2 regions of the Klebsiella sp. WP3-W18-ESBL-02 genome follow, and region 1 is predicted to be linked to the other one. Evidence: predicted binding sites of a transcription regulator. Region 1 holds the regulator's gene; the other holds the start of a gene.
The links. Region 1 encodes Fur, which represses iron uptake genes when iron is present. Its sites were predicted from a motif close to ATAATAATGAGAACNACTATCAA; they were not measured.

Region 1 (4,986 bases):
CGAACTTTATCTTTGGCGGTTTTGACCGCTTTTACCTCAGCAACGGGGGTAGCCGCCGGAGCCGGAGCGGCAACGGGTTCGGCTTTGACGACCGGCGCGACAGCAGCGGCTGCCGGCTGGGAAGCGGCGGAGAATTTCAGCATACGCCGTAAAATGTCGGACGCGCTCTCGCCAATGCGCAGAGTGTGGGCTGCAATATAGCGATAGAGCTCGTCATCAACTTCGATCGTTTTCATCTTAATCCGGTGCAATTATTTTTCTGTATACAGTTTATTGGGATTATAAAGTCAAAACCCAACAGCGGGTAGCGCCAAACCAGGGGGACGGCAAAATTCGGATGAGTTCCTCACTTCCCCCTGCGCGTTAGAATGCTCAACATGATACCCTAACCCGACAATGCGAAAAAAAGAACTTTGCTATGAAATTGAATTTCCGAGCGCAAACTGCACAAAACCTGCACAATAATTCCCCCATCGTTCTGGTTCACGGCCTGTTCGGCAGCCTGGATAACCTGGGCATCCTGGCGCGTGACCTGGTTTCTGACCACGACATCATTCAGGTCGATATGCGTAACCACGGATTGTCTCCTCGCGCCGACGAGATGAACTATCCGGCCATGGCGCAGGATCTGCTGGATACCCTGGACGCCAACCAGATTGAAAAAGCCACGCTGATTGGCCATTCCATGGGTGGTAAAGCCGTCATGGCGATGACCGCGCTGGCTCCGGAGCGGATTGACCGCCTGGTCGCGATCGATATTGCGCCGGTGGACTACCACGTGCGCCGTCACGATGAGATTTTTGCCGCCATTAACGCCGTCACCAGCGCCGGAGTTGCCACTCGCCAACAAGCGGCAACGGTCATGCGCGAGTATTTGCATCAAGAGGGCGTCATTCAATTCCTGCTGAAGTCGTTCGTTGACGGCGGTTGGCGCTTTAACGTACCGGTGCTGTGGGAACAATACCCGCATATCGTGGGCTGGGAGGCCATTCCGGCCTGGGATCATCCGGCACTGTTTATTCCCGGCGGCAACTCGCCGTACGTTACGGAAGCCTACCGCGCCGATCTGCTCGCCCAGTTCCCGCAGGCCAGAGCGCACGTCATTGCCGGTGCAGGACACTGGGTGCACGCGGAAAAACCGGATGCGGTACTGCGTGCCATCCGCCGCTACCTCGCAGAGTGATTAAAAATGCATCGACCGCGCGTCAGAATGGCCGTGGTCGTTGGCGTGCGGGCCCCACTGTTGTATGATTGCGCGCTGTCTGCATCGGGCACCGCCCGGTAGCTTGTTTCCCCGAAGTCACTCTGAACCATGGCAAAAGAACAAACGGACCGTACGACATTAGATTTGTTCGCAAATGAGCGTCGGCCGGGAAGACCCAAAACCAATCCGCTTTCGCGTGACGAACAGCTCCGCATTAATAAGCGCAATCAGCTCAAACGCGATAAAGTTCGCGGGCTTAAGCGCGTCGAGCTCAAACTGAACAGCGACGCCGTTGATGCGCTTAACGAGCTGGCAACTGCCCGTGACATGAGCCGTAGCGAACTCATCGAAGAAATTCTGATGAGCCAGTTAGCCCTGTTGCACGGACAGGGGAACGTCTGAAAAATCCCCCAGAACACACTTTCATGTAGCAGAGTGTGCAGTCCGGCACGATAGCTGTTTCCGCACGCTTCTCTGTTCTGCTATGATTGCCCTTATCTGTGGGCAATAAGCCACCACCATATCATTAAGTTTCAAGAGGTTATTTTACTCATGGCAATCGTTGGCATCTTCTTCGGTAGCGACACCGGGAACACCGAAAATATCGCAAAAATGATTCAAAAACAGCTTGGTAAAGATGTCGCAGACGTTCACGACATTGCCAAGAGCAGCAAAGAAGACCTGGCGGGCTACGATATCCTGCTGCTGGGTATCCCGACCTGGTACTACGGTGAAGCACAGTGCGACTGGGATGATTTCTTCCCATCACTGGAAGAAGTGGACTTCAACGGTAAGCTGGTTGCGCTGTTCGGCTGCGGCGATCAGGAAGATTATGCGGAATACTTCTGCGATGCGCTGGGCACCATCCGTGACATCATTGAACCAAACGGCGCCACCATCGTCGGCCACTGGCCGACCGCGGGCTACCATTTTGAAGCCTCTAAAGGTCTGGCCGATGACGACCACTTTGTCGGTCTGGCCATTGACGAAGATCGTCAGCCGGAGCTGACCGCAGAGCGCGTTGAAAAATGGGTTAAACAGGTCGCGGAAGAACTGCACCTGGACGAAATTAAAAACGCCTGATGATAATGAGGCGCAATTATGAAATTGCGCCTCATTAATAGGTAAAAGCAATCAAAATAATAGCTACATTTTTTTAACTTTTTAGCGCATACCTGTACAATATCTTCTGATTTAGCGCGGTCTCATCGGGAGTTTGTCGATGAAGCCTCGTTTTTGAAAGCTTAGTTTACCCAAGTCTTGCTGTTTTCATTTCAATAGGGTCATTCTATAATGAGACGCATTAAAACGGGTGAATTCTCTGTGATACTTTCGCTGATGGAAGTTAATCGTTTAGCAACAGGACAGATTCCGCATGACTGACAATAATACCGCATTAAAGAAGGCTGGCCTGAAAGTCACACTTCCACGGTTAAAGATCCTGGAAGTGCTTCAGGGGCCGGACAACCACCATGTCAGTGCGGAAGACTTATACAAACGCCTGATCGACATGGGTGAAGAAATTGGTCTGGCGACGGTTTACCGCGTCCTGAACCAGTTTGACGATGCTGGCATCGTTACCCGTCATAACTTTGAAGGCGGCAAATCCGTTTTCGAACTGACCCAGCAGCATCACCACGATCACCTGATCTGCCTTGATTGCGGGAAAGTGATCGAGTTTAGCGATGATTCCATTGAAGCTCGCCAGCGTGAAATCGCCGCGAAGCACGGTATTCGCCTGACTAACCATAGTCTTTATCTGTACGGCCACTGCGCTGAAGGCGACTGCCGTGAAGATGAACACGCTCACGACGCCGTAGAAAAATAACGCGTCGTCTTCGTTAAAAACCAGCGCTATCCGCTGGTTTTTTTTCGCCTGCCGTCAGATATTGGCCATAAAAAAACCGCTGCAAGCAGCGGTTTTTTCAGTTATTAGCGTGGCGGAATATTTATTTTTGCGCAGGAGTATTGTTGCTGCGAATTTCCTGCCACATTTTATCGCATTTGGCTTTTACCGCCTGGTCGTTACCGGTACGGGTTGCCTGAATGCACTGCTGATAATCCAGCACGCGCACGCTTTCCTGGTTAGCAAACTGCTGGTGCTGCTTCTCTTGTTTCAGCACGTTCAGCACGCTTTGGCAGGCTTCGATTTTATCCGGATTACCCTGCGCGGTGTTGATACAGGCGCTGTAGGCATCCTTCAGCTTGCTGTCTTCTTTTGGCGCTGGCGGCTGAACACAGGCGGTCAGCCCTGCGGCCATCAGAGCAACCATAATCAGTTTTTTCATACGATGAGCCTCTTAGCGGCGGCAGAGGTCTCCCCCTGCCGCATCATGCATCAGAAAATAGTGAACGGAGCGATAACCATGAATTTCACGTCGCGCTCATCCTGGAAGATGTTGCCGTAACCACCGCCCCAGCTCGGGATATCGGAGTGGTTGTCATACTGAGTGAAGTGCAGTTTGAAGAGCGTACCCTTCGCGCGGCCTTCCTGTACGGTGTACATCGCATCCAGACTGTATGCAGACTCTCTGATAGTGTTGTTTTTGTTGTAGTAAGCATCCGGGTTGCTCTGCCAGGTCGCTGGCTTCGCATCCCATGCATAAACATAGGAAGCCCCTACTGCCCAGCCCGGCAGGTTCCAGTTCTTCAGGTCATACATGGTACCGAAGAAGACCGCCTTTTCGCCGTTGGCGTTGAAGTCAGAACGGTTATCCCACCAGATATCCAGACGACCGTTGGACGATGCGTAGGTCGGGGTCATACGTTGCAGGAAGTAACCCTGCTGACCGTCGGCCTTAACCCAGGTCCCTTCCAGGCGGAAGTCAAAGACTTCGTTCAGCTTGTAGCCGAATGTCAGCGCCTGCAGCCAGGCGGTGCCATCATAGATATCGTTTACGCTGCCGTCGTTAACCTTGTCGCGCGTACCGTAGAACTGGTAGCTGGTGGTCAGCGGGCCGCCAGGAATATCAAACTTGTAGCTGGCTTTGGCGAAGTACTGATCAACATACCCTTCCGCCTGACCGAATGCCGCTTCCAGCACCAGGTTGTTTTTGAAATCATATTTCGCGCCAACGGAGTGCAGATAATCAACCTTGGTCTTCTTATCGGCCTGATAGAAGTCGTCCATCTCCAGGTGCCACGGCGCTTTATACTCGTTGGTCCACATGTACGAGAAGCTCAGCGCACCGTTGTCGCCGTAGTCGAAATTCGCCCCGGCTTCAGCACCCTGATAGGTACCCGGCATAAAGCTCCAGTGCGGCGCCAGCAGGGTTTGACCGGTTGGCTGAATGTAACCGGCACGTGCCCAGGTTGGGCCCAGTTTAAATTTAGCTGCCGCTTTATACAGGCTGATACCGCTCTTATCGCCGCTGTAATCTTCGCTGTAACCTTTGTTTTTCGACGAGAAGGCAATTTCGTTCGGGTGGCCACTTTCGCTGCTTTCCGCCATTTCAATTGCGGTAAACGCCGCAATATCAATACCGAACATGTCAGCCGCATAGCCAGACTGGAAATCAAGGTTAGCGTTCCAGGTGGAGTGGGAAAGGTTGGTTTTATATTTGTCGTGGTCGGTCACATCTTTACGGTCACGTTCACGCTGCCAGTAATAGACGCCACCGGTCAATGTTGAATCATCAATAAACCCTTCCGCTTTGGCTTCCGGGGTCATTGCAAAACCTGAGAGTGCTGTCACACCGGCGATAGCCAGCGCCAGCGTACTACGTTTGCCACTAAACGTACGCATAGTTATATCCTCTTTGACTTTTAAAATGCCGCCGCAA
Region 2 (4,986 bases), 2.0 Mb from region 1:
GACCGCCGTCAGGCCATTCTGAAATCCATCGGCGAACAGGGCAAACTCACCGAGTCGCTGGAAAAAGCGATCAACGGCACGCTCAACAAGACCGAGCTGGAAGACCTCTACTTACCGTACAAACAAAAGCGCCGCACCCGTGGGCAGATTGCCATTGAAGCGGGCCTTGAGCCGCTGGCGGACCTGCTGTGGAGCGAGCCGTCCCACGACCCGGAAACCGAAGCAGCCAAATTTATCGATGCCGATAAGGGCGTTGCGGACACCAAAGCGGCCCTTGATGGCGCACGCTATATCCTGATGGAGCGCTTCGCCGAAGACGCAGGCCTGCTGGCCAAAGTGCGTGACTACCTATGGAAGAACGCCCATCTGGTTGCCAAAGTCGTCAGCGGCAAGGAAGAGGAAGGCGCGAAATTTCGCGATTATTTCGACCATCACGAACCCATTTCCACCACCCCTTCTCACCGTGCGCTGGCGATGTTCCGCGGGCGTAACGAAGGCGTGCTGCAGCTTTCGCTCAACGCAGACCCACAGTTTGATGAGCCGCAGAAAGAGAGCTACTGCGAACAAATTATTATCGATCACCTCGGTCTGCGCCTGAACAACGCTCCGGCGGACAGCTGGCGCAAGGGCGTGGTGAGCTGGACCTGGCGCATCAAAGTGCTGATGCACCTCGAAACCGAGCTGATGAGCACTGTGCGCGAGCGCGCCGAAGACGAAGCCATTAACGTTTTCGCCCGTAACCTGCACGATCTGCTGATGGCCGCTCCGGCGGGGCTGCGCGCCACCATGGGCCTCGATCCCGGGCTGCGTACCGGCGTGAAGGTAGCGGTGGTTGACGGCACCGGCAAACTGGTCGCCACCGACACCATCTACCCGCACACCGGCCAGGCGGCGAAAGCGGCCGTTGCCGTTGCGGCGCTGTGTGAAAAACACAACGTTGAACTGGTAGCCATCGGCAACGGTACTGCCTCACGAGAAACCGAGCGCTTCTTCCTTGATGTGCAGAAACAGTTCCCGAAAGTCACCGCTCAGAAAGTGATCGTCAGCGAAGCGGGCGCGTCCGTCTACTCCGCCTCCGAGCTGGCGGCGCAGGAGTTCCCGGATCTCGACGTTTCCCTGCGCGGCGCGGTCTCTATCGCCCGTCGTTTACAGGACCCGCTGGCCGAGCTGGTGAAAATCGACCCGAAATCGATCGGCGTCGGCCAGTACCAGCACGACGTCAGCCAAACGCAGCTGGCGCGTAAGCTGGATGCGGTGGTAGAAGACTGCGTGAACGCCGTCGGCGTTGACCTGAACACCGCGTCCGTGCCGCTGCTGACCCGCGTAGCGGGCCTGACGCGCATGATGGCGCAGAACATCGTCGCCTGGCGTGACGAAAACGGTCAGTTCCAGAACCGCCAGCAGCTGCTGAAGGTAAGCCGTCTGGGGCCAAAAGCGTTCGAACAGTGCGCGGGCTTCCTGCGCATCAACCACGGTGATAACCCGCTGGACGCCTCTACCGTTCACCCGGAAGCGTATCCGGTGGTTGAGCGTATTCTGGCGGCAACCCAGCAGGCGCTGAAGGATCTGATGGGCAACAGCAGCGAGCTGCGCGGCCTGAAGGCCTCAGAGTTTACCGACGAGCGTTTCGGCGTACCGACCGTCACCGACATCATCAAAGAGCTGGAAAAACCGGGCCGCGACCCGCGTCCGGAGTTCAAGACCGCGAAGTTCGCCGATGGTGTCGAAACCATGAACGACCTGCTGCCGGGTATGATCCTCGAAGGCGCCGTGACCAACGTCACCAACTTTGGTGCGTTTGTTGATATCGGTGTACACCAGGACGGCCTGGTGCATATCTCTTCGCTGGCGGATAAGTTTGTCGAAGATCCGCACACCGTTGTGAAAGCGGGCGACATCGTGAAGGTGAAGGTGCTGGAAGTCGATCTGCAGCGTAAGCGTATCGCCCTGACCATGCGTCTGGACGAGCAGCCGGGTGAAACCAACGCCCGTCGCGGCGGTAACGAACGCCCTCAGGGTAACGCGCGCCCGGCGGCAAAAGCCGCGAAGCCGCGCGGTCGTGACGCTCAGCCAGCCGGTAACAGCGCCATGATGGACGCCTTAGCCGCAGCCATGGGTAAAAAACGCTAACCGATAAACGCCTTATCCGTTTGTAGGCCGGATAAGGCGTGTACGCCGCCATCTGGCAACGTGCTCGCATTGTGCCTGATGGCGCTACGCTTATCAGGCCTACCTTTCCTTCCTCGATATATGACGAGCCTTAGCCATTATTACTTTCATATCGGTTTTTAATAATAAGCCTCATCATGTTTTATTTTCTTAACCAATGAAACCTTAATTAAACATTAAGAACAGAAAATAATATTTAATACATTTATCGCTACAATGCATTGCTTGAGTCATATCAAAAAAAGTGCAAATAATGCGCGAAATTATCGCCAATCGCATATTATGTATTGATGATAAAAACCATTCTCATTATCATCATTTACAGTACTTTTAGACCTTAATTCGTTGACGATGCCCTTGCAGCCAGCAGACCGCATGCGGCACCCCCTCGTCCAGCTAGCGATACTACAAGTAGGTTCTATGCAATTTACACCGGATACTGCGTGGAAGATTGTTGGTTTTTCCCGCGAAATTAGCCCCGCTTATCGTCAGAAACTGCTCTCCCTGGGCATGTTGCCAGGCTCATCATTTAATGTGGTTCGCGTTGCGCCGTTAGGTGACCCCATTCACATTGAAACGCGCCGCGTTAGCCTGGTACTGCGTAAAAAAGATCTCGCGTTAATAGAATTAGAGTCCGTCGCATAATAACTTCAGCCCGGCACTAAGAGTCTGAAAAATGAAAAAATTAACCATCGGTTTAATTGGTAATCCTAATTCCGGCAAGACAACATTATTCAATCAGTTAACCGGCGCACGTCAGCGCGTGGGCAACTGGGCAGGGGTCACGGTAGAACGTAAAGAAGGGGCCTTCGCCACCACCGATCATCAGGTCACGCTGGTTGACCTGCCGGGCACCTACTCGCTAACCACCATCTCTTCGCAAACCTCACTGGATGAACAGATTGCCTGCCACTATATTCTCAGCGGCGATGCCGATCTGCTGATTAACGTGGTCGACGCCTCCAACCTGGAGCGTAATCTGTACCTGACCTTACAGCTGCTCGAATTGGGTATTCCGTGCGTGGTTGCGCTGAACATGCTCGATATCGCTGAGAAACAGCAGATTCGTATCGACGTTGATGCCCTTTCCGCCCGCCTCGGCTGCCCGGTGGTTCCGCTGGTATCTACCCGCGCCCGCGGCATTGAAGCGTTGAAAATGGCCATCGACCGTCACCAGGGCAATCAGCCGCTGGAGCTGGTGCATTACCCGCAGCCGCTGCTGCGTGAGGCCAGCAATCTGGCGAAAGAAATGGCGCAGGATATTCCTGAACGCCAGCGCAACTGGCTGGGCATGCAGATGCTGGAGGGCGATATCTATAGCCGCGCCTACGCCGGTGACGCCGCGCATAAGCTGGACGTTTCGCTGGCCCACCTGAGCGAAGAGCTCGATGACCCGGCGTTGCACATCGCCGATGCGCGTTACCAGAGCATTGCCGCTATCTGCGATGCCGTCAGCAACACGCTGACCGCTGAGCCAAGCCGCTTCACCGCCGCGATGGATAGAATCGTCCTCAACCGCGTGCTGGGTCTGCCGATTTTCCTGTTTGTGATGTACCTGATGTTCTTGCTGGCGATTAACATCGGCGGCGCGTTGCAGCCCATCTTTGACGGCGGTTCCGTTGCTATCTTTATCCACGGTATTCAGTGGGTTGGGTACCAGCTGCACTTCCCGGACTGGCTGACCGTTTTCCTGGCTCAAGGGATTGGTGGCGGTATCAACACCGTGCTGCCGCTCGTGCCGCAAATCGGCATGATGTACCTGTTCCTCTCCTTCCTTGAAGATTCCGGCTACATGGCCCGTGCCGCATTCGTCATGGACCGCCTGATGCAGGCGCTGGGCCTGCCGGGTAAATCGTTCGTGCCGCTGATCGTCGGCTTCGGCTGTAACGTACCGTCGGTTATGGGCGCGCGGACCCTCGATGCCCCGCGTGAACGCCTGATGACCATCATGATGGCGCCGTTTATGTCCTGCGGCGCGCGTCTGGCTATCTTCGCCGTCTTCGCCGCCGCCTTCTTTGGCCAGGGCGGCGCGCTGGTGGTCTTCTCCCTGTACGTGCTCGGTATTGTTATCGCCATTCTGACCGGCCTGATGCTCAAATACACCATCATGCGCGGCGAAGCGTCTCCGTTCGTGATGGAACTGCCGGTGTACCACGTACCGCACATTAAGAGCCTGATTATCCAGACCTGGCAGCGCCTGAAAGGCTTCGTACTGCGTGCAGGTAAAGTTATCGTTATCGTCAGTATCTTCCTGAGCGCGCTGAACAGCTTCTCCTTCAGCGGTAAAATCGTCGACAACATCAACGATTCCGCACTGGCCTCCGTCAGCCGCGCGATCACCCCGGTGTTTAAACCGATTGGCGTGCATGATGATAACTGGCAGGCCACCGTGGGTCTGTTTACCGGTGCAATGGCGAAAGAAGTGGTGGTCGGTACGCTGAACACCCTCTACACCGCCGAAAACATTCAGAACGAAGAGTTTAACCCACAGGAGTTCAGTCTGGGTGAAGAGCTGATCGCCGCAGCAGATGAAACCTGGCAAGGACTGAAAGATACCTTTAGTCTGAGCGTACTGGCTAACCCAATCGAAGCCAGTAAAGGCGACGGCGTGATGGAAACCGGCGCGATGGGCGTGATGAGCAGTAAATTCGGCAGCGCGGCAGCAGCCTACAGCTACCTGATTTTCGTTCTGCTCTATGTTCCGTGCATCTCGGTGATGGGGGCGATTGCCCGTGAGTCGAGCCGCGGCTGGATGACCTTCTCCATTCTGTGGGGTCTGAACATCGCCTACTCACTGTCTACGTTGTACTACCAGGC

Region 2: the regulator Fur is predicted to act here: its motif matches at 2,463-2,485, upstream of feoA (ferrous iron transporter A).

What each region holds. Positions count from the first base shown of each region.
Region 1 covers NZ_AP021972.1:3,562,365-3,567,350, forward strand. Annotated here, with positions in the region: gene seqA (replication initiation negative regulator SeqA) at 1-236, opposite strand, end outside; gene ybfF (esterase) at 419-1,183, shown strand; gene ybfE (LexA regulated protein) at 1,313-1,606, shown strand; gene fldA (flavodoxin FldA) at 1,757-2,287, shown strand; gene fur (ferric iron uptake transcriptional regulator) at 2,580-3,032, shown strand; gene chiQ (ChiQ/YbfN family lipoprotein) at 3,154-3,492, opposite strand; gene chiP (chitoporin ChiP) at 3,543-4,949, opposite strand.
Region 2 covers NZ_AP021972.1:429,923-434,908, reverse strand. Annotated here, with positions in the region: gene H7R56_RS02060 (Tex family protein) at 1-2,130, shown strand, start outside; gene feoA (ferrous iron transporter A) at 2,590-2,814, shown strand; gene feoB (Fe(2+) transporter permease subunit FeoB) at 2,846-4,986, shown strand, end outside.